One region of the Mesorhizobium sp. 113-3-9 genome, then DNA from elsewhere that is predicted to be linked to it. Evidence: riboswitches for the same ligand, from Rfam matches in the RefSeq annotation. Region 1 holds a riboswitch; the other holds the start of a gene.
The links. A riboswitch is a leader RNA that binds a small molecule or an ion and turns the genes downstream of it on or off. The one in region 1 is predicted to bind S-adenosylmethionine.
Positions count from the first base shown of each region.

Region 2: it holds a riboswitch for S-adenosylmethionine, as region 1 does, so the genes downstream of both, metX (homoserine O-acetyltransferase MetX) here and MesoLj_RS35920 (O-succinylhomoserine sulfhydrylase) in region 1, are expected to answer to the same signal.

Region 1 covers NZ_AP023246.1:7,522,979-7,538,337, forward strand. The annotation lists gene mmsA (multiple monosaccharide ABC transporter ATP-binding protein) at 1-573, shown strand, start outside; gene mmsB (multiple monosaccharide ABC transporter permease) at 570-1,856, shown strand; gene araD1 (AraD1 family protein) at 2,149-3,141, shown strand; gene MesoLj_RS35915 (2'-deoxycytidine 5'-triphosphate deaminase) at 3,179-4,273, opposite strand; SAM riboswitch at 4,372-4,449, shown strand; gene MesoLj_RS35920 (O-succinylhomoserine sulfhydrylase) at 4,507-5,697, shown strand; gene MesoLj_RS35925 (ceramide glucosyltransferase) at 5,731-6,882, opposite strand; gene apaG (Co2+/Mg2+ efflux protein ApaG) at 7,181-7,573, shown strand; gene MesoLj_RS35935 (Hsp33 family molecular chaperone) at 7,798-8,829, opposite strand; gene argF (ornithine carbamoyltransferase) at 8,930-9,841, opposite strand; gene MesoLj_RS35945 (aspartate aminotransferase family protein) at 9,858-11,057, opposite strand; gene MesoLj_RS35950 (GcrA family cell cycle regulator) at 11,415-11,933, shown strand; gene MesoLj_RS35955 (magnesium and cobalt transport protein CorA) at 11,995-13,002, opposite strand; gene phoU (phosphate signaling complex protein PhoU) at 13,100-13,825, opposite strand; gene MesoLj_RS35965 (ATP-binding protein) at 13,940-15,205, opposite strand.
Region 2 covers NZ_AP023246.1:1,857,485-1,872,843, forward strand. The annotation lists gene MesoLj_RS09000 (class I SAM-dependent methyltransferase) at 1-613, shown strand, start outside; gene MesoLj_RS09005 (ABC transporter ATP-binding protein/permease) at 732-2,546, shown strand; gene MesoLj_RS09010 (DUF1194 domain-containing protein) at 2,632-3,429, shown strand; gene MesoLj_RS09015 (glycosyltransferase family 2 protein) at 3,442-4,377, opposite strand; gene MesoLj_RS09020 (glycosyltransferase family 2 protein) at 4,378-5,496, opposite strand; gene MesoLj_RS09025 (DUF1330 domain-containing protein) at 5,662-5,982, shown strand; gene metW (methionine biosynthesis protein MetW) at 5,995-6,609, opposite strand; gene metX (homoserine O-acetyltransferase MetX) at 6,668-7,837, opposite strand; SAM riboswitch at 7,946-8,023, opposite strand; gene hisC (histidinol-phosphate transaminase) at 8,186-9,295, shown strand; gene MesoLj_RS09045 (prephenate/arogenate dehydrogenase family protein) at 9,318-10,253, shown strand; gene MesoLj_RS09050 (sugar kinase) at 10,250-11,179, opposite strand; gene MesoLj_RS09055 (DUF2125 domain-containing protein) at 11,187-12,185, opposite strand; gene MesoLj_RS09060 (gamma-glutamylcyclotransferase) at 12,341-12,862, shown strand; gene MesoLj_RS09065 (aldo/keto reductase) at 12,985-13,932, shown strand; gene MesoLj_RS09070 (LysE family translocator) at 14,023-14,649, shown strand; gene MesoLj_RS09075 (lysophospholipid acyltransferase family protein) at 14,669-15,359, opposite strand, start outside.

The sequences.
Region 1 (15,359 bases):
GTGCTGCTCAAGGGCAAGCAGATCGATGTCTCGTCGGTGAGCAGGGCGGTCGAACACGGCATCGCCTACGTCACCGAGGACCGCAAGACTTACGGTCTCAACCTCATCGACCATATCAAGCACAACATAACACTCGCCAATCTCGGCGGCGTGTCGCGCCACAACGTCATCGATGATCTGCGCGAGCTGGCCATCGCCAACGACTATCGCAAGAAAACGAACATCCGTGCATCGAGCGTCTATCAGATGACCGGCAATCTTTCGGGCGGCAACCAGCAGAAGGTGGTGCTGTCGAAGTGGCTGTTCGCCGACCCGGACGTGCTGATCCTCGACGAGCCGACACGCGGCATCGATGTCGGCGCCAAGTACGAAATCTATACGATCATCGCGCGCCTTGCCTCGGAAGGTAAGGCGATCGTGGTCATCTCGTCGGAGATGCCGGAATTGCTTGGCATCACCGACCGCATCTACGTCATGAACGAAGGGCGCATCGTGGGCGAAATGCCCGCGGCGGACGCAAGCCAGGAAAAAATAATGCGCGCCATCGTTCGGGGAGAAGGAAAAGCAGCATGAGCACCGAAAGCGCCCCCGCCCCGCAAGGCAACGTCACTGACGAACAGCGTCCACGCATCGCCGTCTCGGCGCTGACGGCGAACCTGCGCGAATACGGTCTGATCATCGCGCTGATCGTCATCATGCTGTTCTTCCAGTTCACCACGTCGGGAACGCTGTTCAAGCCGGTGAACCTCAGCAATCTGGTGCAGCAGAACTCCTTCATCATCGTGATGGCGCTGGGCATGCTGCTGGTGATCGTTTCCGGCTATATCGACCTCAGTGTCGGATCGGTCGCGGGCTTCATCGGCGCGCTGGCGGCAAACATGATGGTGATCTGGCAGCTCGGACCGCTCAGCAATCCGCTGGTGGTTTCGATCGTCTGCCTGATCGTGGGCGGCCTTATCGGCGCGGCGCAAGGCTACTGGATCGCCTATCACCGGATACCGAGCTTCATCGTGACGCTGGCTGGCATGCTGATCTTCCGCGGCATCTGCCAGGCGCTGCTGGGCGGCGGATCCTCGGTGGGGCCCCTCCCGGACGGCTTCAAGGCGCTGAGCTCCGGCTTCATCCCGGACGTGATCGGCCCGCTGACGCTGATCCCGCCGACGGTGAACGCCGCCGGCAAGACCATCATGGGCAGCGGCCTGACGCTGCATATGACGACGGTCGTGCTGGGCGTGATCGCCGTGCTGGCCTATGCCTATTTCGGGCTGCGCACCCGGCGCAAGCGCGAGCGCCATGGCTATGAAGCCGAACCCTTCCCCCTGTTCGTCGTCAAGACGCTGGTCGCCAGCGCGCTGGCGCTGTTCCTGGTCTATGAGTTCGCCAGTTACAGGGGGCTGCCGGTGGTGCTCCTCGTCATGGGCGTGCTGATCTCGCTGTTCGTCTTCGTCACCAAGCGTATGACCATCGGCCGCCGCATCTACGCAATGGGCGGCAACGCCAAGGCGGCGCAGCTGTCGGGCATCAACACCGAGCGGCTGACGCTCTACGTGTTCATCAACATGGGCGTGCTGTCGGCACTCGGCGGCCTGATCATCGCGGCCCGCCTCGGCCAGGCCGTGCCGGCGGCGGGTCTGGGCTCGGAGCTCGACGTCATCGCCGCAGTCTTCATCGGCGGCGCCTCGGCGATGGGCGGCGTCGGCCAGGTCATCGGCGCGGTGGTCGGCGGCTTCATCATGGGCGTGATGAACAACGGCATGTCGATCATGGGCGTCAACGTCGACTGGCAGCAGGTGGTCAAGGGCCTGGTGCTGCTCGGCGCCGTGATCTTTGACGTCTACAACAAGAACAAGGCCTGACAGGAGCAATTCCAGGAAAAGCGCATCACGGTTTTCCCCACAGGAATTGCACAGAAACAAAATACCGGGAGCGGCTCGGTTCCTCAAAGCCGAACCGCTCCCGCGAGGCAACAAGGAAGGCATACGGGTCTAGATCGCGATGACGCCGGCAAATAGTCGGCATCAAGAAGTCCCCCAGGGGATCAAGCCCGCGAGCGCAATCCGGACGAAGAATTTCACCCGTGGCGCGGCGAGGTCCGAGCCGCGCAGGTCAAGGTTTGTCAAAAGGCAAGCAGATAAGAGAGGATTGATCATGCTGATCTCGCAGATTCTCGACGACGCCGAGACCATTCGTGTCGTGGCCCGCAGCGGCGGCAAGACCCGGATCATCAACGGCGCCCGCAGCGTCTATTCGCTGGCGATGGAAGCTGCCCGCACCGGCGTCGGCCTTGCCACACTGATCGAGCGCAAGGGGCTTGGCGAGACGATCGATCTCGACGCCGCCTACAAAAAGGGGCGGCTGTTGTCGCCGATCAACCATCCCGATCCGGCTCACCTGCATCTCACCGGCACGGGCTTGACGCATCTCGGCTCGGCGGCGACGCGCGATTCCATGCACAAGAAGCTCAGCACCGATGGCGAGGAGCAGCTCACCGATTCCATGAAGATGTTCCGCATGGGCCTGGAGGGCGGCAAGCCCGCCAAAGGCCAGGTCGGCGTGCAGCCGGAATGGTTCTACAAGGGCAACGGCACCATGGCCGTGGCCCCAGGTGCGGCACTCCTGTCACCGGCCTTCGCCAAGGACGCCGGCGAGGAACCCGAGGTCGCCGGCATCTACGTCATCGGCGACGACGGCGCGCCCTTCCGTGTCGGCTTCACGCTGTCGAACGAATTTTCCGACCACGTGACCGAGCGCGTCAACTATCTCTTCCTCGCCCATTCCAAGCTGCGCAATGCCTCGTTCGGGCCGGAGATCCTGATCGGCGACCTGCCTTCCGACATCCGCGGCACATCGCGCATCGTACGCGACGGCAAGATGCTGTGGGAAAAACCGTTCCTGTCGGGCGAAGCGAACATGTCGCACACCATCGCCAATCTCGAACATCACCATTTCAAATATTCGGCGTTCCGCCAGCCGGGCGACGTGCATGTGCATATGTTCGGTACCGCGACACTGTCCTTCGCCGACGGGGTCAAGACCGAGGCCGGCGATGTGTTCGAGATCGAGGCGGGGGATTTCGGCCTGCCGCTGCGCAATCCGCTGGAGATCGAAAAGCCGGTGAAGGTGGTTGTAAAGGCGCTGTGAGTGGTGATCTCCCCCCTCGTGGGGGAGATTGGCAGTATCAGCGCGCGGTGCGAAAGTGCTTGGACAGCTTCAGGCCTTGCGCCTGGTAGTTGGAGCCCAGATCGGTGCCGTAGAGCGCCTGCGGGCGCTTCAGCATGTGCTCGTAGACCAGCCGGCCGACGATCTGGCCATGGTCGAGGATGAACGGCACTTCATGGCTGCGCACCTCCAGCACGGCCCGGCTGCCGGTGCCGCCGGCCGCCGAATGGCCGAAGCCCGGGTCGAAGAAGCCGGCATAGTGGACGCGGAATTCGCCGACCAGAGGGTCGAACGGCGTCATCTCGGCGGCATAGAGCGGCGGCACGTGCACCGCTTCCTGGCTGACGAGGATGTAGAATTCGTCGGGGTCGAGCACCAGTTCGCCCGCGCCGCTCTTGTGGATCGGCTCCCAGAAATCGACGACATCCTGCGCCGCGCGCTTGTCGACGTCGACGAGACCGGTGTGATGCTTGCCGCGGTAGCCGACCAGCCCGTCACTGTCGCCATTGAGATCAATCGACAGCGCGATGCCGCCGCCGGAAATGTTAGGCGGCTCGGTGGCGACCAGCATTTGCGCGCGATGGAGTTCGTGCAGCTCGGCTTCCGAGAGCAGCGCATTGCCGGTGCGGAAGCGGATCTGCGACAGGCGTGAGCCGGTGCGCACCACGATCGGGAAGGTGCGTGGGCTGACCTCCAGATAGAGCGGACCATTGTAGCCGGCGGCGATCTTGTCGAACTCGTGGCCTCGGTCGGTCATGACACGGGTGAAGATGTCAAGCCGCCCGGTCGAGCTCTTCGGATTGGCCGAGGCGGAAATCTCCGCCGGCAATGCCAGGCTTTCGAGCAAGGGCACGATGTAGACGCAGCCGGTCTCCAGCACCGCGCCGTCGGCAAGATTGATCTCGTGCAGCTTCAGCCGGTCGAGCTTCTCCGAAACCTTGTGATTGGGGCCGGGCAGGAAGGAGGCCCGCACCCGCCAGGCCCTGTCGCCGAGTCTCAGATCGAGACTGGCCGGCTGGATCTGGTCGGCATCGAGCGCGCGCGGCGACTTCAGCGCGCCGGACTGGAACAGCGCCGAAATGTCCTGATCGGGAAGAATGCCCGTCTCTCGCAAGGCTTCGCTCCTAGAGGGCAGGCTTTGTCGGAACCCGCTTGGTACAAACCTCTTAATGAAGCCGGCAATTGACGCAAGCGTGGGACGGGTCTAAAGGGTCGTTATCCCGTGGTGATTTGGCCGGTCGGCTTGCAGCCACGTTAAACAAGTCGCTAAAGGACCGTTGGGCCGCAAGGCCGTATGGACCGGTTGCGACTTTCGCGGCCGGTTTTTTTGTGTCTGGAACAAAAGCGATGAGCACCAAGAAGCGCAACTGGAAGCCTCAGACAGCCCTCGTGCATGGCGGAACCCTACGTTCCGGCTTCGGCGAAACCTCCGAGGCGATGTATCTGACGCAGGGCTATGTCTACAAAACGGCGCAGGCGGCCGAAGCCCGTTTCAAGGGCGAGGAACCGGGTTTCATCTATTCGCGCTACGCCAATCCGACCGTCGACATGTTCGAAAAGCGCATGTGCGCGCTCGAAGGCGCGGAGGATGCGCGCGCCACGGCGTCGGGCATGGCCGCGGTGACGGCGGCCCTTCTGTGCAGCGTCAAGGCCGGCGACCATATCGTGGCGGCGCGCGCGCTGTTCGGCTCCTGCCGCTGGGTGGTCGAGACGCTGGCGCCGCGATACGGCATCGAGGCCACGCTGGTGGACGGCACCGACATCGCCAATTGGGAAAAAGCGGTCAGGCCAAACACCAAGCTGTTCTTCCTGGAAAGCCCGACCAACCCGACACTGGAAGTGGTCGACATATCAGCCGTCGCCGCGCTTGCCAATTCAATCGGCGCGCGGCTTGTCGTCGACAATGTCTTCGCCACGCCTTTGCAGCAAAAGCCGTTGCAGCTTGGCGCGCACATCGTCGTCTATTCGGCGACCAAGCACATTGACGGCCAGGGCCGCTGCCTCGGCGGTGTGATCCTGTCGGACAAGAAGTGGATCGACGAGAACCTGCACGACTATTTCCGCCACACCGGCCCCAGCCTGTCGCCCTTCAATGCCTGGACGTTGCTGAAGGGCCTGGAGACGCTGCCGCTGCGCGTGCGCCAGCAGACCGAGAGCGCCGGCAGGATCGCCGATTTTCTCGCCGAACAGCCGCAGATTGCTCGTGTCATCTATCCCGGCCGCGCCGACCACCCGCAGGCCGATATCGTCAAGAAGCAGATGTCGGGTGGCTCGACGCTGATCTGCCTCGATGTCAAGGGCGGCAAGCAGGCAGCCTTCGCCCTGCAGAACGCACTCGACATCGTGCTGATCTCGAACAACCTTGGCGACGCCAAGAGCCTGATCACCCATCCGGCGACGACGACGCACAAGAATTTGAGCGATGAGGCCCGCGCCGAACTCGGCATCGGGCCTGGTACGTTGAGGTTGTCGGCCGGCCTGGAAGACACTGACGACCTTCTGGAAGACATCGCCGAGGCGTTGAAAGCCGCCAAATAGCAGGCCGTCCAGGCAGCGTCGCCTGCGGCGGGTTCAGGCTCGCGACGGTGCCTCTTCAAGTTCGGCTACCTTGGTGCCGATGGTCATCGCATTGCCGCGCCAGTCGACGGCGCCGCCGAGCCAGCCGCGTGCCCACATCGCCGGCAGGATCAGGTCACGCACCACGATCGCCGCGACCATGCGCGGCGACAGGTACCAGCCCTTGGACCAGCACAGTGCACATTCAGGGAAGTAGAAGGCCGCCAGCACAGCGACGGCCGTCAGCGGCAGGCTGAAGCCGGCGCTTGCCGCCGCAACCAGCGCAAGCACCAGCGGCACCACCGCGCCGGTCAGGATTTCAGGCGCGAAGAACAGCGGAAAGGTGACGCGGCGCAGGCGCGCCCAGCGGGCCTGGCGCGACCAGATCTCGCCAAGCGTGCGCCGGCCAAGCGGCTGTTCGAAGGGCGAAGCGACGAGATTGACGCGCAGGCCGAGCCCATTGACCAGCTTGGTCGCGGCGGCGTCCTCGGCGATTTCGGCGGCCAGCGCGCGGATGCCGCCATTGGCATCCAGCATCGGCTTGTTCCAAAGCATGCTCTTGCCCTGGGCAAAGCCAAGGCCGAGCGCCTCACCGGCATACTGCCAGCGGGCCTGCAGGGTGTTGAGGAAGGCGCATTCGACCTCGGCCCAGAAGCCATCCGGCCGCGAGCCGATCGGCGTCGAGCAGACAAGGCCCGTGTTTGGCCGCCACGCCGCCATCAGATGCTGGATGTAATCCCCGGGCATCAGCACGTTGGAATCAGCCAGGATGACCCATTTGTGCCGCGCGGCTTCCCAACCCTTGACGCAATTGTTGAGCTTGGGATTGGCGCTGACGCGATCGTCACCGATCAACAGCCGGGCCGGCAGCTTGGGGAAACGGGCAATGGCTTGTCTGATCAACCCGACCACCGGATCATCGGCATGGGCAACGCAGAAGATCAACTCGTAGCGCGGCCAGTCGAGCGAGAAGGCGCGCTCCAGCGTCTCGTGCGTGAACGGCTCGACGCCACGCGACGGCACGACAATCGACACCGGCTGCGATTTGCCGGCTGGCGGCGAGATCGTAGTGCGCCGTTTCAGCTGTGAGGCGGCCAGCGCGATGCTGGCAGCGTTTGAAAGGATAAGAGCAGTCGAAAGCGAGGCGGCTATGATAGTGAGTTCCATCGAGATCTGGGCGCTCCAGAAGAGACGGGCCGCGGTGTGGCCGCTTTCAACAGTTCGACAGAGCGCCGAGTCGCTCGGTTCGCGCACACCACCATTGTCATGTGTCACTTAAATGACATTCTTTGCCGGCACCTGCCTTTCGAGGACGAGCGCGACAAGACGCGCACGTTGACCTCCTCGCCTGGAGGGCCGAAAGTTTTGTTTGTTTGAGCATGATCTTTGGACAGGCGGAAACCGTTTGGCCGGGAAAACCGGTCCACTTTTCGGGATCATGCTCGATATCGTTTTGGAGCCGCTTATGTACCGCGCCGTCACGCGCAACATCGAAGTGCAGGTCAGGCCGTTCTATCTCGAGGACCGTTCGGATCCTTCCGAGAACCGCTATGTCTGGGGCTACCAGATAACGATCGACAATCAGTCGGACGAATTCGTGCAGCTTCTGTCGCGCTATTGGCACATCACCGACGGCGCCGGCCGGGTCGAGGAAGTGCGAGGCCCCGGCGTTGTCGGCGACCAGCCCGAACTCAATCCCGGCGACAGCTATCAATACACGTCGGGCTGCCCGCTCTCGACGCCGTCAGGGATCATGGTCGGGCGCTATACGATGCGCAACAAGCGCGGCGAGACATTCGACATCGCCATCCCGGCCTTTTCGCTGGATCTGCCGGGAACGAGACGGACGGTGAATTAGGGCAGTCAGGCGATTAGCGAAGTCATCGGCGACAGCGTCTTTCTCCCCGTCACTACAAGGGGAGAAATGCCCGGCAGGGCAATGAGGGGCGGCGCCGAACTGATGAGATTATCTTTCACGCACGTGGCGGGTCTACGCGCGGCCACTTTGCCAAAGTTCGCGCTGCCCCTCATCCGCCTGCCGGCACCTTCTCCCCGATAGTGGCGGGGAGAAGGAAGCTTCCTTTACTGCGCCGCGAATTCCGCCGGGTCGAAGTCATATTGCTTCGAGCAGAATTCGCAGGCGACGTGGATGCCGCCGTCCTCGGTCGAGTCCTTGATCTCCTGCGCGGAGAAGCCCTCGAGAATGCCGCGGATCTTGTCACGCGAGCACGAGCACTGGTCGGCGACGGGGACGCCGCCGAAGACGCGCACGCCATGCTCATGGAACAGGCGATAGAGCAGCCGCTCGGCACCGATCGTCGGATCGATCAGCTCTGTCGGTTCGATGGTGCCGAGCAGCGCCAGCAATTCCTGCCAGGAATTGTCGGCCGGATCGTGGATCTCGTCGCGCGGATCGCCGTCGCCGCCGGGCAGGTCCGGAACGCGCATGCGCTCGGGGGACTGCGGCAGGAACTGCGCCAGGATACCACCGGCACGCCACTGTTCGCGCGCGCCACCAGGGCCTGGCGTCAAAAGCTTGGCGACAGAGAGCCTGATATCCGTCGGAATCTGTTCCGACTGGCGGAAGTAGGTGCGCGCCGCGTCCTCCAGCGTCTCGCCGTCGAGTTGCACGATGCCCTGATAACGCTGCGTGTGGGCACCCTGGTCGATGGTCAGCGCCAGCACGCCGCTGCCGAGCAGCGTCTGCTGGGACGTCTCGCCTGCCGCGACGAGGGCCTCGAGCCTATCGGCATCGAAGCGCGCATAGGCGCGCAGCGCCGAAGGCGTCGTGAAATCCGCCACCAGCATGTCGACCGGCCCGTCGGTGCGGGTCTGCAGGATGAACTTGCCCTCGAATTTGAGCGAGGTGCCGAGCAGCACCGTCAGCACGCAGGCTTCCGCCAGCAGGCGGGCGACCGGCTCGGGATAGTCGTGGCGGCTGAGGATGGCGTCGAGCATCGGCCCGAGCTGGACCGTGCGACCGCGCACGTCGAGCGGACCGACCTCGAAAGGCACGACATGGTCGTCGCCGGCATAGCCGAACTCGCCGAGTTTGGGGTGATGTTCAGTCACTTGATGCGTTTCCAACATGACAAAGCTCCAGGGCGCGGCCATGCCGCCCCCTGGGGTGCATGCGTCCAAACGCGCTTGATTTGCGTGATGCGGCGCAGATAGGCATCGCGCCCCCGCAGATCAAGCGCCCAGACACTTCATCTCAAGCACCAAGACACCAGGCGAGCACCGCCTTCTGGGCGTGGAGCCGGTTCTCGGCCTCGTCGAAGACCACCGAATGGGGTCCGTCGATGACCTCGTCGGTCACTTCCTCGCCGCGATGCGCCGGCAGGCAGTGCATGAACAGCGCGTCCTGCTTGGCATGCGCCATCAGCTTGGCATTGACCTGATAAGGAGAGAAGACGTTGTGGCCGCGGGCGCGATGCTCCTGGCCCATCGACACCCAGCAGTCGGTGACGACGCAATCGGCCTGGTCGACGGCTTCCTCGGGCGAGCGGGTGAAATGCAGCTTGCCGCCATGCGCCTTGGACCAGTCGACATGCTTCTGCGCCGGCTCGCTGCCTTCGGGAACGGCGACGTTGAGGTTGAAGCGGAACCGCGCAGACGCTTCGAGCAGCGAATGCAGCACATTGTTGCCGTCGCCGGTCCAGGCGATGGTCTTGCCGGCAACCGGACCGCGATGCTCCTCGAAGGTCATGATGTCGGCCATCAGCTGGCAGGGGTGAGTGTCGTCGGTCAGCCCGTTGATCACCGGCACGGTTGCGTTCTCGGTCAGTTCCAGCAACCGCTCATGCGAGGTGGTGCGGATCATGATCGCGTCGACATAGCGCGACAGCACCTTGGCGGTGTCGGCGATGGTTTCTGAGCGGCCGAGCTGCATTTCGGTACCGGTCAGCATGATGGTCTCGCCGCCAAGCTGGCGCATGCCTACGTCGAAGGAAACGCGTGTGCGGGTCGACGGCTTGTCGAAGATCATCGCCAGCACCTTGCCTTCGAGCGGCTTGGTCCGCTCGCCGGCCTTCAGGCGCGCCTTTCGCACCACCGCGTCGTCCAGCATGAAGCGCAGGTCGCCCTCGGAAACGGTGGAAAGATCGGTAAAATGGCGAACTGACATCAGCAATATTCCGGAATTACTTCGCGGCGGCCACGGCAATGGCGTCCGCCAGGCCCTTGGCACCAGCGCGGATGCGGTTGAGCGCTTCGTGGATCTCGGCGTCGGTGACGGTGAGCGGCGGCAGCAGGCGGATGACGTTGTCACCGGCCGGAACCGCCAGCAAATGCTGGTCGCGCAGCGCCATGTTCACCTTGGTGTTGGGCATGGCGCATTTGAGGCCAAGCATCAGGCCGGTGCCCCTGATGCCTTCGATGACATCGGGAAACTCGTCCGCGATCGCCGCCAGGCCTTGCTTCAGCAGCAATGCCTTGCGCTGGACATCCTCGAGGAAGCCGTCTTCGAGCACCACGTCGAGAACCGCATTGCCGACAGCCATGGCCAGCGGATTTCCACCGAATGTGGTGCCGTGCACGCCCGACGTCATGCCGACCACGGCCTCGTCGGTGGCCAGGCACGCGCCCATCGGGAAGCCGCCGCCAATGCCCTTGGCGATCGCCATGATGTCGGGCGTCACGCCCGTCCACTCATGCGCGAACAGCTTGCCGGTGCGGCCGATGCCGCACTGGACCTCGTCGAAGATCAAGAGCAGGCCGTGCTGGTCGCAGAGCTGGCGCAGCCGCTTCAACGATTGTGTGGGTACCGGGCGGATACCGCCCTCGCCCTGCACCGGTTCGATGAGGATCGCGGCGGTTTCCGGCGTGATCGCCTTCTCGGCGGCATCGATGTCGTCAAAGCCGACCTGGTCGAAGCCTTCGACCTTGGGTCCGAAGCCTTCGAGGTATTTGTACTGGCCACCGGCCGCGATGGTCGCCAGCGTGCGGCCATGGAAGGCGCCTTCGAAGGTGATGACGCGGAAGCGCTCGGGATGCCCCTTGACGAAGTGGTAGCGCCGCGCCGTCTTGATCGCGCATTCCAGCGCCTCGGCGCCGGAGTTGGTGAAAAACACCTTGTCGGCGAAGGTGGCATCGGCCAGGCGCTCGCCAAGCCGGCTCTGTCCCGGGATCTCATAGAGGTTGGAGACGTGCCAGAGCTTGCCGGCCTGCTCGGTCAGCGCCGCGACCAGATGCGGATGGCTGTGGCCGAGCGAATTGACCGCGATACCGCCGGCGAAATCGAGATATCGCTCGCCCTTGTCGGTAACCAGCCAAGTGCCTTCCCCGTGGTCGAAAGCCAGGGGTGCGCGAGCAAAGGTCTCGTAAAGCGCCGAACCGCTCATTATATGCGTCTCCGGTACCGGAAAATCAAAAAAGCCGCCAAAGCGGCGGCCTTGTGCGGCTTATCGTGTTTTTCGGCCATGAAGTCAACGAAAACGTCGCGTAGTGCGCGCGGCAAGCCCTCCGACGTGACGCCGGCTCATAAGCGACCGGGCAAGTTGGGGAAAACCGAAAAAACCGATTCGTGTTGCACTTGGGACTCTTGTCACCGAGTCAGCGCATAAGGTAATTGTAATCGAGAAATAACTAGATTTCGTGCGGCGGACCTAATCACCAGATATATGTGGTGTCTGCCCCAGCAGTGGTGCTGGGTCGGGAGTGGATTCCGATTGCCGCACGCTTAGCAGGAGCGCGGTCTCATGAACTGGACTGACGAGCGGGTCGAACTTCTCAGAAAACTGTGGTCGGAGGGTCTGAGCGCAAGCCAGATTGCCGCCCAGCTTGGAGGGGTGAGCCGCAATGCCGTCATCGGCAAGGTCCACCGGCTGAAGCTGTCGGGCCGCGGTCGTGCAACGGCGACGCCGGCACGCCAGAAGAAGGCGACACAGGGCTCGACCGTCCAGAAATCGGTGGCGCGCGCCGCAACCACGGCTCGCCATGTCACGACATCGATCGGCGCGACCGCCCTTCAGACGCAATTCGACGCCGAGCCGGTGGCGCGACACTATATCCGCCCGGTCGAGAATGTGGTGGTACCGATCTCACGGCATTTGCAGCTCGTCGAGCTGACCGAGCGCACCTGCAAATGGCCGAATGGCGATCCGCTGTCGGAGGACTTCAACTTCTGCGGCAACGAAGCCGCCGAAACCGGTCCCTATTGCAAATACCACGCCCGCGTGGCCTTCCAGCCGGCGGCGGAGCGCAGACGCAATCGCTGAGCGCGGAGTAGTGAGTAGTGAGTAGTGAGTTTCACTACTTACTAATTTCTACTGACTCACCTCACAGCCATCCATTCTTGCGAAACCGCCAGTAGAGAAACGCGCAGATCGCCGCGATGGTGGCCAGCACCATCGGGTAGCCATATTCCATCTTCAGTTCCGGCATGTCGGTGAAGTTCATGCCGTAGATGCCGGCGAATGCCGTTGGCACCGCCAGGATGGCCGCCCAGGAGGCAAGTTTCTTCGAGATCGCCGTTTCCTGGCTCTGACCGACCAGCAGGCTTGCCTCGAACGCGAAGGCCAGCACCTCGCGCAAACTGTCGATCTTTTCCTGGACGGTGCGGATGTGGTCGGTTACGTCGCGAAACAGCGGGTGCATGGCTGAATGGATTTGCGGCAGGTCGGCGCTGGTCAGCCGGCGGCAGACTTCCACCAGCGGCAGCGCTGCATTGCGCAGGCGCAGGAGATCGCGGCGCAGCATATAGAGCCGCTCGATGTCTGGACCGGTCATCGGCTTCAGCAGGACCTTGTCCTCGATCGCCTCGACCTCGTCCTCAATCTGCTCGAGCACGGGCATGTAGTTGTCGACGATGAAATCGAGAATGGCATAGAGGACGAAATCCTCGCCCTTGGCCAGTGAATGCGGGCAGCTTTCCCAATGCTGGCGAACGGCGGCGTAGGAAGTCGACGGGCCATGCCTGACGCTGACGATATAGCCCGAGCCAACGAACAGATGCGTCTCGCCGAAGGTCACCCGTCCTTCGATCAGCTGCGCGGTGCGGGCGACGATGAACAGCGCGTCACCATATTGCTCGAGCTTGGGCCGCTGGTGCGGATGCTCGGCATCCTCGATCGCCAGTTCGTGCAGATGGAACTGTGCCTGGACGCGCAGCAGAAGGTCACGGTCCGGTTCGAGCAGCCCGATCCAGACGACGTGTCCCGATTTCTTGGCCCAGTCGCCGGCTTCCTCGATCGGAATATCGGCGATACGCCGCCCGGCGGTGTAGACACTGGAGGCGATGATGCCTGACGTTGGCGCCGCGGGCTTGAACTCTCGGACATATTCCATCGCAGCCTCCTGAAGGCAGGACCTTTATCAAGGCCTGAGAAGCTTAACGCCGGGATAGTTTAGCGCAATATGATCTAGCGTTCGAGAGGAAGAGCGTTCATTTCGCCGGCACCGTCGCGGAAAGACTTATCTTGTCGGTCTTGTCGCCTTTCGGCCGCTCGGCCGGCATCTGGTCGCCCGTGACGATGTAATAGATGGTTTCGGCGATGTTGGTGGCATGATCGCCGATGCGCTCGATGTTTTTGGCGCAGAACAGGAGATGCGTGCAGGGCGTGATGTTGCGCGGATCCTCCATCATGTAGGTCAGCAATTCGCGAAACAGCGACGTGTACATAGCATCGATCTGGTCGTCGCGATCGCGCACGAAGCCGATCTTGTCGACCGAGCGCGAGGCATAGACGTCGAGCACTTCCTTGAGCTGCGTCAGCGCCAGGTTTGCCAGGGCCTCTAGGCCGCGAAACAAGCTGGTTGGCTGGCGGCCGTCGATGACGGCGACCACGCGCTTGGCGACGTTCTTGCCGAGGTCGCCGACCCGTTCGAGATCGGCGGAAATGCGGATGGCGCCGACGATCTCGCGCAGGTCCGTCGCCATCGGCTGGCGCTTGGCGATGATGATGATCGCCTTGTCGTCGATCTCGCGCTGCCCATCATCGAGCACGGCGTCATCGCGAATGACTTTCTGGGCCAGTCCCGGATCGGCATTGACCAGAGCGGCGACCGCCTGCTCGACCATGCGCTCGGCATGGCCGCCCATAGCGGCGATGCGCTTCGACAGATATTTCAGCTCCTCGTCATAGGCGCTCATGATGTGTACGGACTGCATGAATGAAATGCCTTCCCACGGGTTCTTTGCTTTGAGTCGTTTCCTCGAATCCCCGCTGATACGCTAGCGGGATGACAGAAAAAAGAAACGGTCCAGGGGAAAACTAGGGCGAGATCAGTGCGTCGGCAAATGAACCGAGAAGGCGGCGCCCTTGCCGACCTCGGATTTGATCGTCAGCCTGGCGTTATGGCGTGTCAGAATATGCTTGACGATCGACAGGCCGAGGCCGGTGCCTTTCTGGGTCCGGCTGGTCTCGGCATCGATGCGATAGAAGCGCTCGGTGATGCGAGGAATGTGTTCCTCGGGAATGCCGGGGCCGAAATCCCGGATCGTCACGTCGATGCCGGGTTCGGAATCGAGGTCGCCGCGCGCGATCGACACCAGGACGCGGCCGCCCGACTGCCCGTATTTGCAGGCGTTTTCCAGGAGATTCTCGAAAACCTGGAACAGCTCGTCGCGATCGCCCGGCACATTGAGAGGCCCCTTGGCGAAATCGCGCTCGATGGCAACGCTGTTTTCGCGGGCAAGCGGGGCCAGCGAATCGATGACGCTGTCGACGGTCTGGCGCAGGTCGACCTCCGTCCCGGGCTTCAGATAGGGTTTCATCTCAAGCCGAGACAATGACAGGAGGTCGTCGATCAGCCGCGCCATGCGGCCGGTCTGGTTCTGCATGATCTGCAGAAATTGCTCGCGCGCCGCCGGATCGTTGCGGGCAGGTCCGCGCAGCGTCTCGATGAAACCGGCGATCGAGGCCAGCGGAGTGCGCAACTCGTGGCTGGCATTGGCGATGAAGTCGGCGCGCATGCGGTCGATCCGCCGCGTCTCGCTCTGATCCTTGAACACCAGCACATAGAGATCGGTGCGGTGCCCGACCGAGGACGCGCTGACCCGGTAGGCCCGCTCGACCGGCAGCTTCTCGGTATAGTCGACGACATCCGAGGCGAGGGCACCCGACAACACGCTGTCGAGCAGGGTCTGCATTTCCGGCGCCCGGAATTTCAGTGGCAGCGATATGCCCGGTGCGATCCCGCCAAAGGCGGCAAACGCGGCGGCGTTGGCATGGACGATGGTGGCGGCATGGTCGAAGATGATGAGCGGGTCGGCGACGGCCGCCGCCAGATATTCGCCCGACAGGCGCTGCAGGCCGATCGTCTCGATCGCGGCGGCACCCTCGGCGGACTGGCGCAGGCCCGCGGCCGGCAGCATAGCCGCCGCAAGCAACAAGAGCAGCGCTGGTATCAGCACGTAGGCGGAAATGCCCGCGAAGGCAAAGGCGATCAGAACCGCGGCGACACCGGCAGCGAGCAGCCAGCGGCTGTTCCACAGCCGGGCGGCCAGGATTTGCGCCATGCCTTTCTGCCCTGCGTCCAGATCAGTCATTCCCTCGCGCGCCCGCCCCCATGCCGTCCCACCGGTCGTGCGGCAGCGGAAACTTCCGCTGGACCGCTCCGCGCATGATCCCGTAAATCGGGAATCGATTCTCGGAAAGGATCATGCGCAAAATCAAAAGTCCTGCAGCGTCGTTTGCGCGTCC
Region 2 (15,359 bases), 1.9 Mb from region 1:
GGTCTTCGCCTTCATGCCGGCGACGCAGGGCGCCGTGGTCTGGCCGGCAACAGGGCCGACGGCGACCGCCCTGGTCTTCGACGAGGAACTGCCGCTGGTCGATTCCTGCATCGACCGCATGTTGCTCGTCCATTCGCTCGAACATGTCGAAAACCCGCGCGAGACGCTGAACGAGATCTGGCGGGTGCTTTCGCCCGCCGGGCGCGTCGTCATCGTCGTGCCGAACCGGCGCGGGGTCTGGGCGCGCTTCGAGCACACGCCGTTCGGCAATGGCCGGCCTTTCTCGCGCGGGCAATTGACGGAACTGTTGCGCGAGGCGAATTTCACGCCGGCGGCGTGGTCGGATGCGCTGTTCTTCCCGCCATCACGGCGACGCTTCATGATGCGCTTCCACAATGTGCTGGAGCGCTTCGGCCGGCGGCTGTGGCCGATCTTTTCCGGTGTCATCGTCGTCGAGGCGCAGAAGCGGCTCTACCAGGGTGTCCCGGTGGTCCAGCGCGCGTCTCGCCGCGTCTTCGTGCCGGTGCTGTCGCCGCATGGCGCGACACGGCTCGGCCGCCGGGCAGAGGCCGGAGGCGCGGCAACGTCGGCTCGCCAGGTGAAACCTTCGTGATCAGCGCGGAAACTTTCCTCGCGCGGCATTTTTCCGACCTATCTGTCGTGCACGGGCGGCGGCCGTCGGCTCTCTTCATCCGGTTTCAGCATCGCACCTGAGCGCAAGGACTTCTGATATGGCTGATCAACTGGACAATCAGGCCACCGTTCAGCCGGTCGCCGTGGCCAGCAGCCTGCGTGATCAGGTCACGACGATAAAGCAAGCGCTGGTGGTATCGCCGGTTCGCAAGTGGTTGCTGTGGACGTCGGTCGGCATCATGGCCGTCATCGTCGCGACATCGATCGGCCAGGTCCTGCTCAATCGCTGGAACCAGCCCTTCTACGATGCGCTGGCGCGCCGCGACATGGCGGCCTTCCTGCACCAGCTCCTTGTCTTTGCCATGATCGCCGGCGGGCTGCTGGTGCTCAATATCGGCCAGACCTGGCTCAACCAGATGATCCGGCTGAAGCTGCGCGAGGCGCTGACGCTGGATCTGATCGACCAGTGGATGCGGCCGGCGCGCGCCTTCCGGCTGGCCAATGCCGGCGCCATCGGCGTCAATCCGGATCAGCGCATGCAGCAGGATGCGGCGCATCTGTCGGACCTGTCGACGGACCTCGGCGTCGGGCTCCTGCAGTCGCTCATCCTGCTTGTGTCCTTCGTCGGCGTGCTGTGGGAACTGTCTTCGGGCTTCGTCTTCCACGTCAACGGCTGGTCGCTGGCCATACCGGGCTACATGGTCTGGGCCGCGTTCCTCTACGCCGGCACCGCCTCCTGGCTGAGCTGGCTGGTCGGGCGCCCGCTCATCAGCCTGAACAGCGACCGCTACACGCGCGAAGCGGAACTGCGCTCCTCGATGGTGCGCGTCAACGAGAACGTCGATGCCATCGCGCTCTACCATGGCGAGGACGATGCCAGGCGGCGGCTCGAACTCGACCTCGGCACGGTGCTGGGCGCCATGCGGCGCATCTATACCGCCCAGATCAACCTGTCCTGGGTGACCGATACCTATGGCTGGATCACCGTCGTGGCGCCGATCCTGGTCGCCTCGCCTGTCTATTTCTCGGGCGATATCAGCTTTGGCGGGCTGATGATGGCGGTCGGCGCCTTCAACCAGGTCCATTCTTCGTTGCGCTGGTTCATCAACAATATCGGCAGCATCGCCGACTGGCGCGCCACGCTCATGCGCGTCGCCGATTTCCGCATCGCGCTCAATGAAACCGATGTGCTGCACGACACCGAAAAGCGCATCACCTTCGACCAAAATGCCAATGGCAGCCTGACCTTCGAGAAGCTCGAAGTGGCCTCGCCGGAGGGCTGCACAAAACTCTCCGACGAACATGTCGAAATCCGCGCCGGCGAGCGCGTCATGATCACCGGCGAGCCGGGCGCCGGCAAGACGCTGTTCTTCCGCGCCATCGCCGGGCTTTGGCCCTGGGGCGGCGGAAAGATCGGCCTGCCGGCGGGAGAAACCCTCATCTTCGTGCCACGTGTCCCGTATTTGCCCGCAGGCACCCTGCGCGAGGTGCTCAATCACGCGAACGGTCATGCGCCCGCGAGCGATGCCGACATTTCGGCGGTGCTGGCCGAGGTTGGCCTTGAACGGCTGTCGTCGTCGCTCGACCGTGTCGGGCGGTGGGACCATGAATTGGGTGATGACGAACAGCGCTTGCTGGGCGTGGCCAGGCTCGCCCTGCGGCGGCCGAAATGGGTGATCATCGACGAAGCGATGGATGCGTTCGATGGACCCGCGCTGCGCCGCGTGCTGGCGATGCTGGAAAAGCACCTGACGGGAGCCACGATCATCAATATCGGGCGCGGCCAGCACAACAATCAGTTCTTTCCGCGTGGTTTGACGATCGTGAAGGATTCCGGTGCGCCGGCGCTGAAGCCCGCCCGTGTCAGGGCCGGGGCCATCGATCCGCCCCCCGCCGTCCGCCGCAAGAAGTAGGCTGTGTCTCCGGCTGCCTGCGCAAAACCTCATTTTGCCGTGATCGCGATGGAAGATTTGCCGGGGAAACGACCCTGGCGCCGCCATGTTTGATGCCTTTCTGATTGCCTGTCTCACCTGCGCGCAGGCTACTCCCATTGCCTCGCCACCGGCGCTGGCCGTCGATGTCGAGCTGGTCCTGGCGGTCGACATCTCGTTGTCGATGGATGAGAAGGAGTTCGCGTTGCAACGCGCCGGCTATGTCGAAGCGCTACGGCATCCCGACTTCATCCGGGCCGTCCGTTCCGGCAATACGGGTCGCATCGCGCTCGCCTATTTCGAATGGGCGGGCACCGTGCGCGATGACGCGATCATCGGCTGGCAGATCATCGACAGCGCGCAAAGCGCCAACAGCTTTGCCGACAAGGTGGCGGCGCGCCCGTTCCGGAGTTTTCGCGGCACCTCGATTTCCACCGCGCTTGCCTTCGGTGCGGGGCTTTTCGACAGGACGAACTTCGCCGGCGAACGCAGCGTCATCGACATATCGGGCGATGGTCCCAACAATATCGGGCCGCCGGTCACCGCGACGCGCGATGCGGCCATCGCCAAAGGCATCGTCATCAACGGCCTGCCGATCCTGATCAACCCGTCGCCGACCTTCAGCCATCTCGACCAGTATTATGCGCAGTGCGTGACCGGCGGGCCTGGCTCCTTCGTGCTGCCGATCCATGCGGCCGCCGAATTTTCCACCGCCATCCGGCGCAAGCTGATCCTTGAAGTGAGCGGCGTTCAGGATAAGGCCAGCATCATCCCCGTCGACGCGGACGCGCCGATCGACTGCCTGAAGGGCGAACGGGACAGGCGGTTCCTGTCGGATCCCTATTTCCCGGAACTCGACCGGTAGGCCTGGCGCCAACTAGGCCGGCCGGGCATCGAACCGGTTGCGAAATTCATTGTAGAGATTGCGGCGCCAACGCCGGCCATAGACGTAACCGTTGACCAACTCCGGCAACGAGTAACCAAGTTCCTTGGAAGACCGGTTGGCCATGTATCCGGCAAACGCCTCGGGCAAACGGCCCCTGAGAATATCGGCTATAAGCTGGCGTGAGATCATGTAAGGAGGAATGTGCGGATAGGCGTGGGCAATATACGGATGCTTGCCCATCAAATTCGCATAGGCTTCGACATAGCCATCGCGCCGTCCCGAAATCGAATTCTCCGAATTGTGTTTCGTCCAGTCGAGATCGCCGGACAGTTGTGCGCCGAAGCGCCGGGCAAGGCGCAGCAGCAATTCCCGATCCTGCATCCGGGTTATATCGCTGTCATAGCCGCCAATGGCCAGCAAGGCCTCGCGACGCGCGGTGATCGCCGAGCCGGCGATAAAGATCGTCTGGGCGACGAGTGTCCGCTCCAGCATCGCCGGATTGATGAAGGCCTCGGGGTTGGTGCAGTTGGTGCTGCGGCCGTTCTTCAAGGACACAAAAGAACTAAGCAGCACCTGAAGGCCAGGGTTGTCTTCGAACCAGGCCAAAGTCCGTTCAAGCCGATGCGGCATGTAGACATCGTCCGAATCGAGAAACGTCACCAGGGGCGTTCGCGCCCGCTCGATGCCGGCATTCCTCGCGGCGTTGGCCCCGCGCCATTTCGCACCGACATAGATCAGACGCGGGTCGTGAACGCGGTCGAGCGCGGCTTCGGTTCCGTCCGTCGAGCCATCGTCGACCACAATGTGCTCAAGCCTCGACATGCTTTGGGACAGCACGCTTTCGACAGCGCGCAACACCTTGTCGCGCCTGTTGTGGGTCGGTGTGATCACCGTGATGAGGGGAGCCGCATCCAAGGCTTTGGCCACTCAGCTATGCCCGACGTAAAAAGGGATGTATTCCGGCTCGTCCCGGACCAGACCAAGCGCCATGGCCATCTGGGCGACGAACACCAGCGTGCAAAAGGCCATGCCGACGATCAGGGCAAACGGAATCTGCCAGATTGGCATGCCGAGTCGTGCCGCATGCGCAAGGATGCGGCCGCCCACCCGGCGCGATGTCGAAAACCAGCGCCTTGCCGCCTTGACCACCCGTGCGGTTCGCGACGGCGATTCCAGCGCCACATATTTGCGGTCCGCATCGCGACCGGTGACGAGCGCGCGCCAGAAGAAAAAACGCCAGCCGCGCGGAGGATAATGGCTGGCCCGGGCATCGACCCTGACGAAGTCATGTCCGCTTTCCTGCAACTGGCTGGTAAGCAACGTGCAGGAAACCTTGAAACCATTGCTGGCCGGATAGGGATGGCTGGCCAACCAACTTCTGCGAAAGGCACAATTGTTGGCGTTCATTGCACGTCTGGAGGCGAAACGCTGATCCCCGTCGCGCAGCGGGAAGAACCACAGCAGTGCAAAGGTGCGCGAGGCGAAATCGTCATGGCCGAGATAGGTGTAGCCGCTCACGGCCATCGTCTTCGGGTCCTGTAGCGGTTCAAGGAGCGCCGACAGCCAGCCGCTCTCCATAACCGTGTCGGAATCGCAGAAAACCACGATGTCGCCCGTGGCCAATCCAACGCCCGCGTTCTTGATCTCATAGTATCGGCTGCCGGTGCTGGCGCTGAAGACCAGATTGGCGACAGCGCCAAGCCGCGGGACAAGCTTGGCGACACGCTGCTGGAGGAGCGGCGTCTCGGTATTCTCTCCGCTGTGAACGACAATAACCTCCGGCTTGGGGTGCTGATCGTCAGTCGTTGCGGCCTCTATTTCCCGCGCCAAGGCGCGGAATGAAGCGCCGATCTCATCTTCATTGATGGATTGGGCATTTTCCATTTCGACTACGATTGAATAGGTCTGGGATTTGCGTTCCATGCCCCGCCCAAGCATTACGTTCGGCGCGACGCTACAAAGACCATCTTCACATGTCATCCAAAGACGCGAAATCCGGCTGGTCTGAGACGCCGATTTTGGGCCTCCGCGCCCCAATAGCAACACCCTGGCAAGTCTGAGGGGATGCGGTTCCGCTCGCGCTCAAGCGCTGATTCGTGCACAGCATCGATGTTGGCCTATTACCTCAGGCGTAATCGAGTCTCGTCACCTCCCTTGGCAATTTGCAGCCATGAGACCGGCAAATCGGCCGCTCGACAAGGGAGTTACGTCATGACCGCTTACGCCGTTGCCCATATGCGCCAAGTCAGGATGGGCCCGCAGATCGTCGAATATCTGCACAGGATCGATGCCACGCTGGAACCTTTCGGCGGCCGCTTCCTGGTCCATGGTGGTGATGTCGAGGTGATCGAGAACGATTGGCCGGGCAACCTCATCATCATCGAATTTCCCGACCGGCGGCAGATGCACCGGTGGTATGATTCGCCCGCCTATCAGGCAATATTGGCCCTGCGCACGGACAATTCCCAATCCGATGTGGTGTTCGCCGACGGTGTCGAGCACCCGCACAAGGCCACGGATGTCCTGGGCTAGACGTTCCGTGCCTTACCGCTTCAGCAAGAACACCGCTTGCTGGCCGAAGAAATTCCAGAACCACCAGGGCATCGACAGGCCGATCTTCTGGCCGGCTGCGTCGAGCGCGGTCGCCTTTTCCACCGTCGCGCCAAGCTCATCGCACAGGTTGACGAAGTCGCGGATGGTGCAGAAATGGATGTTGGGCGTGTCGTACCAGGAATAGGGCAGGTCCTGGGTCACCGGCATGCGGCCCTTGACGAACAACGACAGGCGCACGCGCCAATGGCCGAAATTGGGGAAAGAGACGATCGCCCTGTTGCCGATCCTGAGCAGTTCGTCGAGCACCAGTTTCGGGTTGCGGGTCGCCTGCAAGGTCTGCGACAGGACGACGAAGTCAAAACCCTTGTCGGGATAGAATTCGAGATCCTTGTCGGCATCGCCCTGGATGACAGAGAGGCCGCGCGCCACGCATTCGTTGACGCCGCGCTGCGACAGTTCAAGCCCGCGCCCGTCGACCTGTTTGGTTTCCTGCAGCAATTCAAGCAAGGAGCCGTCGCCCGAACCGACGTCGAGGACGCGCGACTGTGGTGGAATGAGGTTGGCGACGACCTCGAGGTCGACGCGCTGGCTGCCGTTGACGCTCATGACGCCACCTCCTGTGTGGCGCATGATCCCGATCCTGAAAGTCTGCAACTTTGCGGGGTCATGCGCTTAGCCCTCTGGCGCGGGCCGCGGAGCCGATGAAGCCGTTGATGGCGGCGAACAGTTCCGGCTCGTCGAGCAGGAAGGCGTCGTGGCCGCGATCGGTCTCGATCTCGACGAAGGATACCGAGGCGCCGGCGGCGTTGAGCGCGTGCACGATGGAGCGGCTCTCCTCGGTCGGAAACAGCCAGTCCGACGTGAACGACACAAGGCAGAAACGGGTCTTGGTGCCGGCAAAGGCATCCGCCAGCCTGCCGCCATGATCGGCGGCGAGGTCGAAATAGTCCATCGACCGCGTCATGTAGAGATAGGAGTTGGCGTCGAATCGGTCGACGAAGGTCATGCCCTGGTGGCGCAGATAGCTTTCGATCTGGAAGTCGGCGTCGAAGCCGAAAGTCAGGTGGTCGCGATCCTGCAGATTGCGGCCGAATTTACGGTGCAGGGCGGCTTCCGAGAGATAGGTGATGTGGGCCGCCATGCGCGCCACCGCCAGGCCCTTTTCCGGGCGCTTGCCATGCTCGAAATATTTGCCACCATGCCAGTCTGGATCGGCCATGACGGCTTGCCGGCCGACCTCGTGGAAGGCGATGTTCTGCGAGGAATGGCGGGCACCCGTGGCGATCGGCAGCGCCGAAAAGACGCGCTCGGGATAGCTCGACGCCCATTCCAGCACCTGCATGCCGCCCATCGAGCCGCCGAGCACGCAGAACAGTTTATCGATGCCGAAATGGTCGATCAGCATCTTCTGCGCGCGCACCATGTCGCGAATGGTGATGACAGGCAGGTCGAGCCCATAGGGCTTGCCGGTGACGGGATTGGTCGAGGCCGGACCGGTGGAGCCCAGGCAACCGCCGATGACGTTGGAGCAGATGACGAAGAAACGGTTGGTGTCGATGATCCTGCCGGGGCCGATCAGCACTTCCCACCAGCCCGGCTTGCCGGTCACCGGGTTGGTGTTGGCGACATGCTGGTCGCCGGTCAGCGCATGGCAGACGAGAATGGCATTGGAGCGGGCATCGTTCAACGTGCCATAGGTCTGGTAGGCGATCTGGAACGGCGACAAAAGCGTGCCGGCGTCGAGCTTGAGTGGCTGGTCGGGCCCGAAGCGCAACACCGGGCTCGACGGTTGGTCGGCCTCGTTGTTGGTCTTTCCTGCACGCAGAGCGGCCATTCACGTACTCACTTGCTGCATCGTGCCCAACGAAAAATCGCTGCCGATGCGTTTTGTCCGGCCGGCCGCGGACAATAAAAAACCGGCATTGCCATTCGCAAAGCCGGTTACGTCACGCAAACGGCCCTTTAGCGAATTGTTTAACGTGGCTGCAAGCCGACCGGCCAAATCACCACGGAACTGTCACCGTCCTTCTAGAACTCGCCCGCCTCGCCGTCAATGCCGGAAGGCTGGGCCGGAGGCTGGGCCGGCTGCTGGCCCCACCGCCGCCTCTCGACATTGCCGGCCATGGCTTGTATTTCCGCTGCAGCCTCCGGATGGAGGCATTTTCGACGGATTTTGCAAAAAATGAACCAGACACCGGATCAGGCACGTCCAACCCCGCGCGCGGGCATCATGGACATAGACGCCTATGTGCCCGGCAAGAGCACGGCGCCGGCCGGTGTCGCCAAGGTCTACAAGCTGTCGTCGAACGAGAACCCGCTCGGTCCGTCACCGAAGGCCATCGAAGCCGCCCGCGACGTCGCCGCCAAACTCGACATCTATCCCGACGGCACCGCCAGGCGGCTACGCGAGGCGATCGCCGAGGTGCATGGCCTCAACGCGCAGAACATCATCTGTTCCAACGGCTCCGACGAAATCCTCGGCCTGTTGGCGCAGACCTATCTGGCGCCAGGCGATGAGGCCATATTCACCGAACACGCCTTCATGGTCTACAAGATCTACATCCAGTCGGCGGGTGCCGCGCCGATCGCGGTCAAGGAGACCGACGAGCGCGCCGACATCGATGCGATGCTGGCCGCCGTCACGCCGAGAACCAAGATCGTGTTCCTCGCCAATCCCAACAATCCAACCGGCACCTATGTGTCGTTCCAGGAGGTGCGTCGCCTGCATGCCGGCCTGCCCAAACATGTGCTGCTGGTGCTCGACGCGGCCTATGCCGAATATGTCCGCCGCAACGATTACGAAGCCGGCATCGAGCTGGTCGGCAGCGCGGAGAACGTGGTGATGACGCGCACCTTCTCCAAGATCGGCCTTGGCGGAGCGCGGATCGGCTGGATGTACGGGCCGATGCACATCGTCGACGCCATCAATCGCGTGCGTGGTCCCTTCAACGTCAATGCGACGGCGATCGAGGCCGGCATCGCCGCGATCCGCGACCGCGCCCATGTCGAGCGCAGCGTGTCGCATAACGAGACCTGGCTCACCTGGCTGAGCGCGGAGATGACCGGGCTTGGGCTGCGGGTGACGCCCAGCGTCGGCAATTTCCTCCTCATTCATTTTCCAGACGACCAGAAGCATTCGGCGGCGGCGGCGGACGATTACCTGACAGCGCGCGGCTACATATTGCGGCGCGTTTCCGGCTACGGCTTTCCCAACGCGCTGCGCATGACCGTTGGCACCGAAGAGGCCAATCGCGGCGTCGTCGCCGCGCTCACGACATTCCTGAAAAGCTAGAACGCCCGAAAGCTCTAACGCCATGACATCACCGATGTTTGAGAAGATCGCGCTGGTCGGCATCGGCCTGATCGGCTCGTCGCTGGCCCGCGTCATCCGCCGCGAGGGCCTTGCCGGCCACGTTGCCATCTCGACCCGCAGCGCGGCGACGCTGGCGCGGGCGCAGGAGCTTGGGCTGGGTGATTCCTATACGACCGACGCCAAGGAAGCGGTCCGCGACGCCGATCTGATCATCGTCTCGGTGCCGGTCGGTTCGTCCGGCGCGGTGGCGCAGGAGATCGCGCCGGCGCTGAAGAAGGGCGCGATCCTCACCGATGTCGGCTCGACCAAGGCCTCGGTCATCGCGCAGATGCAGCCGCATGTGCCTGACGGCGTGTATTTCATTCCCGGCCATCCGCTGGCGGGTACCGAGAAATCCGGACCGGATGCCGGTTTCGCCGACCTGTTCGACAATCGCTGGTGTATCTTCACGCCGCTGCCAGGCACCGATCCGGGCGCTCTGGAAAGGCTGTCGGAATTCTGGCGCCGCTGCGGCGCCAACATCGACACGATGGACCCGCAGCATCACGACATGACGCTCGCCATCGTTTCGCATTTGCCGCACATCATTGCCTACAACATCGTCGGCACCGCCGACGATCTGGAATCGGTGACCAAGACGGAAGTGATCAAATATTCCGCCTCCGGCTTTCGCGACTTCACGCGCCTGGCCGCCTCCGACCCGACCATGTGGCGGGACGTGTGCCTGCACAACAAGGACGCCATCCTCGAAATGCTGGCGCGGTTCTCGGAAGACCTGGCATTCCTGCAGCGGGCGATCCGCTGGGGCGACGGCGACAAGCTGTTCGACCTATTCACCCGCACCCGCGCGGTGCGCCGCTCGATCATCGAGGCGGGCCAGGACATTGATGTGCCCGATTTCGGCCGTCAGGCGATCGAGCACCCGTCGAAGAATTAGGCTGTTTCAGGCCATGTCGCCGCGACCATGGCCAGTGTCTCGGCCCGGTCCGGCGCACCGAGCCTGCCGCCGAAGCGCAGGCACTTGAGCGCGGCGGCGGCACTCGCAAAACGCATGGCCTGTTCGACCGGCATGGCTTCCGCCAGCCCGACGGCAAAGGCGCCGTGAAAGACATCGCCGGCGGCGAGCGTGTCGACCGCCTTGAACCTAGGCGCCGCGACATGGCGGGATGATCCCGCCGCGCGATCGAACCACCACGTGCCCGCCGCGCCGCCGGTGACCGCGACGAGGGCATCGGTGCGGGAGGCGAGGTCAGTGCAGGCGCGCCCCAGGTCCAGCGCCTGGCCGCATATGATGCGGACTGCCGGCTCCGAGGCAACGATGTGAGAAGCCAGCGGCAACAGCCGCTCCAGCACCGCCAGCGGCGCGGTATCGGCGTCGAGAATCGCAGGCCGGCCGGCGGCGCGTGCCGTCTTCAGGGCAAGGGCCGCCGCACCCGGCCAGCGCACGTCGGCCAGCACGGCATCGAATGCCGCGATGTCGGCGAAAGGCAAAGAATCGGGATCGGTCTGCGCCAAGCTGTCATAGAAAGGCACGATGATGCGTTCGCCATGGGCGTCGACCAGGATCGATGCCAGCGCCGAGCGGGCGCCGCTGACGCGGCGCACGTAGCTGCAGTCGACGCCTTCGGCCTCGATCCCGGCAATCAGTTGATCGCCGACCGGATCATCGCCGGCACTTGCCCACAGCGACACGTCGGCGCCCAGGCGATGCGCGGCGCAGGCAGCGCTGGTGGCCATGCCAGAAGCGATCTGGACGCCGTCGGAGGCGATGAATTTTCCCTGATGCGCGGGCAGTGTCTCGACACGCAGGATCGTATCCAGCGTCAGCGCGCCGACACTCAGGAGCCTGGCTGGTCTTGCCATGGCAGCGCTATTGAACCGGCTTGATCTTGCCGAGCGGGATGAAGCCGAGCGAGGCCTTGCCCTTGACCACCTTCAGCGGCATCGATGGTTCGCTGCCAAGCAGCTCCAAAGCGGCAAAACCCTGTTCGACCGCGTTCTTCTGCTCGGGTATGGCGCCGGCAAGGATAGATGCGACAGCCTTCGGATCCTTGATCCTGATCATCAGGTCGGCGTCGACAAGGCCTTCGGCATCGACCGACAACAGCCCGGAAACGGTAACCCTCGCCGTGCCCGACGACAAATTGAGGTTGCGAATATCGACCCTCTGGCCGCGCAGGCTCTTCACCTGCGTTCCGATCAATGCGACGCCGTTCTTCAGCGTGGCATCGCCGCTGGCATCGAGCGCCGGCAGCACGCGCCCGCCGATCGCATCCGGGTCGATCTCCAGATCGGTGAAGCTGCCGACATAGTCGAGATCCACGCCGTTCGGCTGCAACTGGCCGGCTGCCCTGCCGGCGCTGAACAATTCCACCGGATCGGTGTCGTCGGCCGGATCGGTCTGGCCGGACAGGCCCTCCGCCTGCAGCGCAATGCGCCGCGGCAGCGGCCATGACAGTTTCACGTTGGCCTGCAGATTGTCCCAGTCGATCCACAGCGGCACCATGCCGGGGACTGAGGTCCTGAGCGGGCCGCGCAGATCGGCGACCGGCGACAAAGGCTGGATGATCTGGGCGACGGCATTGAAGGAGCCGGCCGAGGCCGCGATGTTCTTGGCATCGTCCTCATACGCCAGATTGTCGCAAGAAACGGCAAAGCTCAGGGGATAGCCGCTGACCTGGAGATTGGCGCAGCCGGCTTGGATGCCGCTCTTGTTGAGCGTGGCAACCGCCTTGTCGGCTTCAGCCCTGACCCTGCTGGCCAGGTAGAACCAGCCGCCGCTGTAGATGGCAAACAGCACAATGACGAACGTCACAAGCCAGAAGAGGCCGCGACGGGACTTTGGTTGGCGTTCGTCACTTGACGTCATGCTTTGGCTCTCATTAACGCATGGGTATTGGCGGACGGACCTTCGATTCCGACAACAGTGGGCAGACAGAGACGAATAGGTAGCCGGGGACGGTTGGAAAAAACACCGGTTTCCGGTGCGGTGTTGCCATTCTTTTTGCAATCAGGCGCGGCGATATGGGCGATTTTTGGGTGTTTGGCTACGGTTCGCTGATCTGGCGGCCGGGTTTCGCGCATATCGAGACACGCCGCGCCCAGCTGCACGGCTACCGCCGCTCGCTCTGCGTCTATTCCTTCGTGCACCGCGGCACGCGCCAGCGGCCCGGATTGGTGCTCGGCCTCGACCATGGCGGCTCCTGCGTCGGCCTGGCTTTCCGTGTGCCCGGGGAATTGCGCGACGAGGTCATCGCCTATCTGCGCGAGCGTGAACTCGTCACATCAGTCTATCTCGAACGCACCCTCAAGGTCCGGCTCGACGGCGGCGGTACGGTCGAAGCCGTGGCCTACATCGTCGACCGCAAACATGAGCAATATGCCGGCGCGCTGGACACGGCGGACGCGGCGGCGGTGGTGCGCGGCGCGGTCGGCCAATCCGGTAACAATGAGGATTATGTTCTCAGCACACTGAAGCATCTTGAAGCACTTGGCATCCGCGACCATTGGCTGGAGGAGGTGGCGCGGGGGATAGCGCCTTTGTGAAGCGCTGGCTCTGCGGAAAAAGCGACCAGGCCTTTGATCTCGGCGAGGCAAGACCTAGGTTAGGTTCCGAACCCAGCCAGCGGGCGGCGTCCGCCCGGTCTTAATCATCACGGAGATTCGTCTTGCAGAAACGCCGTCTCGGTCGCACCGACCTGTCCATCGCGCCGCTGGTTCTGGGCGGCAACGTCTTCGGCTGGACCGCCGACGAGAAGACCTCGTTCGACCTGCTTGATCGCTTCGTCGGCGGCGGACTCAACGCGATCGATACCGCGGACGCCTATTCGCGCTGGGTGCCGGGCAACCAGGGCGGTGAATCGGAAACCATCATCGGCAAATGGATGAAGGATCGTGGCAACCGCGACAAGGTCGTGGTGATCACCAAGGTCGGCTCGGATATGGGGCAGGGCCACAAGGATCTGTCCGCCGCCTATATCGAGAAGGCTGTCGAAGCCTCGCTGAAGCGGCTGCAAACCGATGTCATCGACCTCTATCTGTCACATTGGCCGGATCCGGCCACGCCCTACGAGGAAACCCTTGGCGCCTACGAGAAGCTGCTTGCCAAGGGCAAGGTCCGCCATGTCGGCTGCTCGAACCTCGACGCCGGCCAGTTGCGCGCCGCACTCGATGTGGCGAGCCTGCGCAGCCTGCCGCGCTACGAAGTGCTGCAGCCGGAATACAATCTCTACGATCGGTCCTCCTTCGACGGGCCGTTGCGCGATCTGTGCGTGGCCGAGGATATCGGCGTCATCACCTATTTCAGCCTGGCCAAGGGATTCCTAAGCGGCAAATACCGCAGCGAAGCCGATCTTGGCCAAAGCGAGCGCGGCGAAGATGTCGGCAGTTATCTAAACCCGAGGGGCATGCGCATTCTTGCCGCCCTGGACGCGGTATCGGCCAGGCATTCCGCGAAGCAGGCGGAAGTCGCCCTTGCCTGGGTTATCGCGCGGCCAGGCGTTACCGCACCGATCGCCAGCGCCACCAAGCCGAGCCAGATGGACAGTTTGATCAAGGCTGCGTCGCTGAAATTGACCGCCGGTGACATGGCCGAGCTCGACAAGGCGAGTGGCTGAAGCTTCCAGCCGCTCTCCACGCACGAACGTCCAAGACCACGCTCCTGTCCTGCCATAGCGTCCTGTGCTCGTGGCAAGACAGAGAGCGCAATGACGGAGCCGCTTCTTTCGCAACCGGAGTTTTGGCGACCGCTGCTCGCTCTGGTGCTTGCAGCGACCGTCGTCATGGGCAGCCCGGGGCCGGCAACGATAAGCGTTACCGCTGTTGGCGCGGCCTTCGGCCTGCGCGATTCGCTGCGCTATGCCTGCGGGATCGTGCTGGGCACGGTCGCCGTGCTGCTGGTCGTGGCGACAGGGGTCACGGCGGCGCTATCCTCGATGCCGAGGCTGGCGCCGGTGCTGGTTGTCGCGTCCGCCGCCTACATCCTCTATCTCGCCTTCAAGATTGCCACCGCACCGCCGCTGGCGGCACGCGCGGCCGAGGCTTCACGCCCGACATGGCTGGCCGGTTTTCTGCTGGCTGTCGCCAACCCCAAAGCCTACGTGGCGATCGCCGCTGTCTTTGCCGGCGCCTCGTCGAAGCAGGGTGCGGCAGAGCTTGGTCCATGGCTGAAGCTGGCGGTTCTGGCAGGGATGATCGTTGTCATCCACGCAGTGTGGCTTCTCGCCGGTGCGGCGTTCGCGCGCTTCCTGCGCAAGCCCGTTACTTCCCGGATCATCAACCTGGTTTTTGCCGCCACGCTGGTGCTGACCACGGTGCTGGCTGTTTACGGCTGATTGCCCGGCCGGACGGCCTTCACGGCTTCGCGCCGAGCTCCCGCAGCCGCTTCACCGCCGTTGGCGGCAGGGCCGGCGGGTTGGGTGCGCGCGATGCCTCGACGAGAAGCTGATCGCAGGCGGCTTCCGTCTCGCCGATCAGCCGCGCCATGAACTCGTCCTTGCCGAGGCCCGGCGGAATCGGCGGCAGGAAACGCGCCTTGATGGTGCCGGGATAGCGCAGGAACTTGCGGCGCGGCCAATAGAGGCCGGCGACATGGGCGACCGGCACCACCGGAACGCCAAGCTGCGCGTAGATTTCGACGATGCCGTATTTGTAGGCCGGCTCGTCGCCCGGCGCCCGGCGCGTGCCCTCGGGATAGATGATCAGCTGGCGCGGATTACGTGCCATCTCTTCCTTGGTCGCCGCGACCACCGCCTTCAGGGCCTTGGAGCGGCTGCCGCGATCGACCGGGATCATGCGCATCTTCATGATGTACCAGCCGAAGAACGGGATCCAGGTCAACTCGCGCTTGAGGATGTAGAGCGGGTCCCGGAGGAAAGGAAAGAAGGCGATGGCGTCCCAGAACGACTGGTGCTTGGGCGCCAGGATGAAGGAGCCCTCGGGCAGGTGTTCCTGCCCGGTGATGTCGTTCTTCGTTCCGGCGATCTTGTCATAGAGCCACATGCAGCTGCGCGACCAGAATTTCGGCACGAACCAGGCGCGGTGG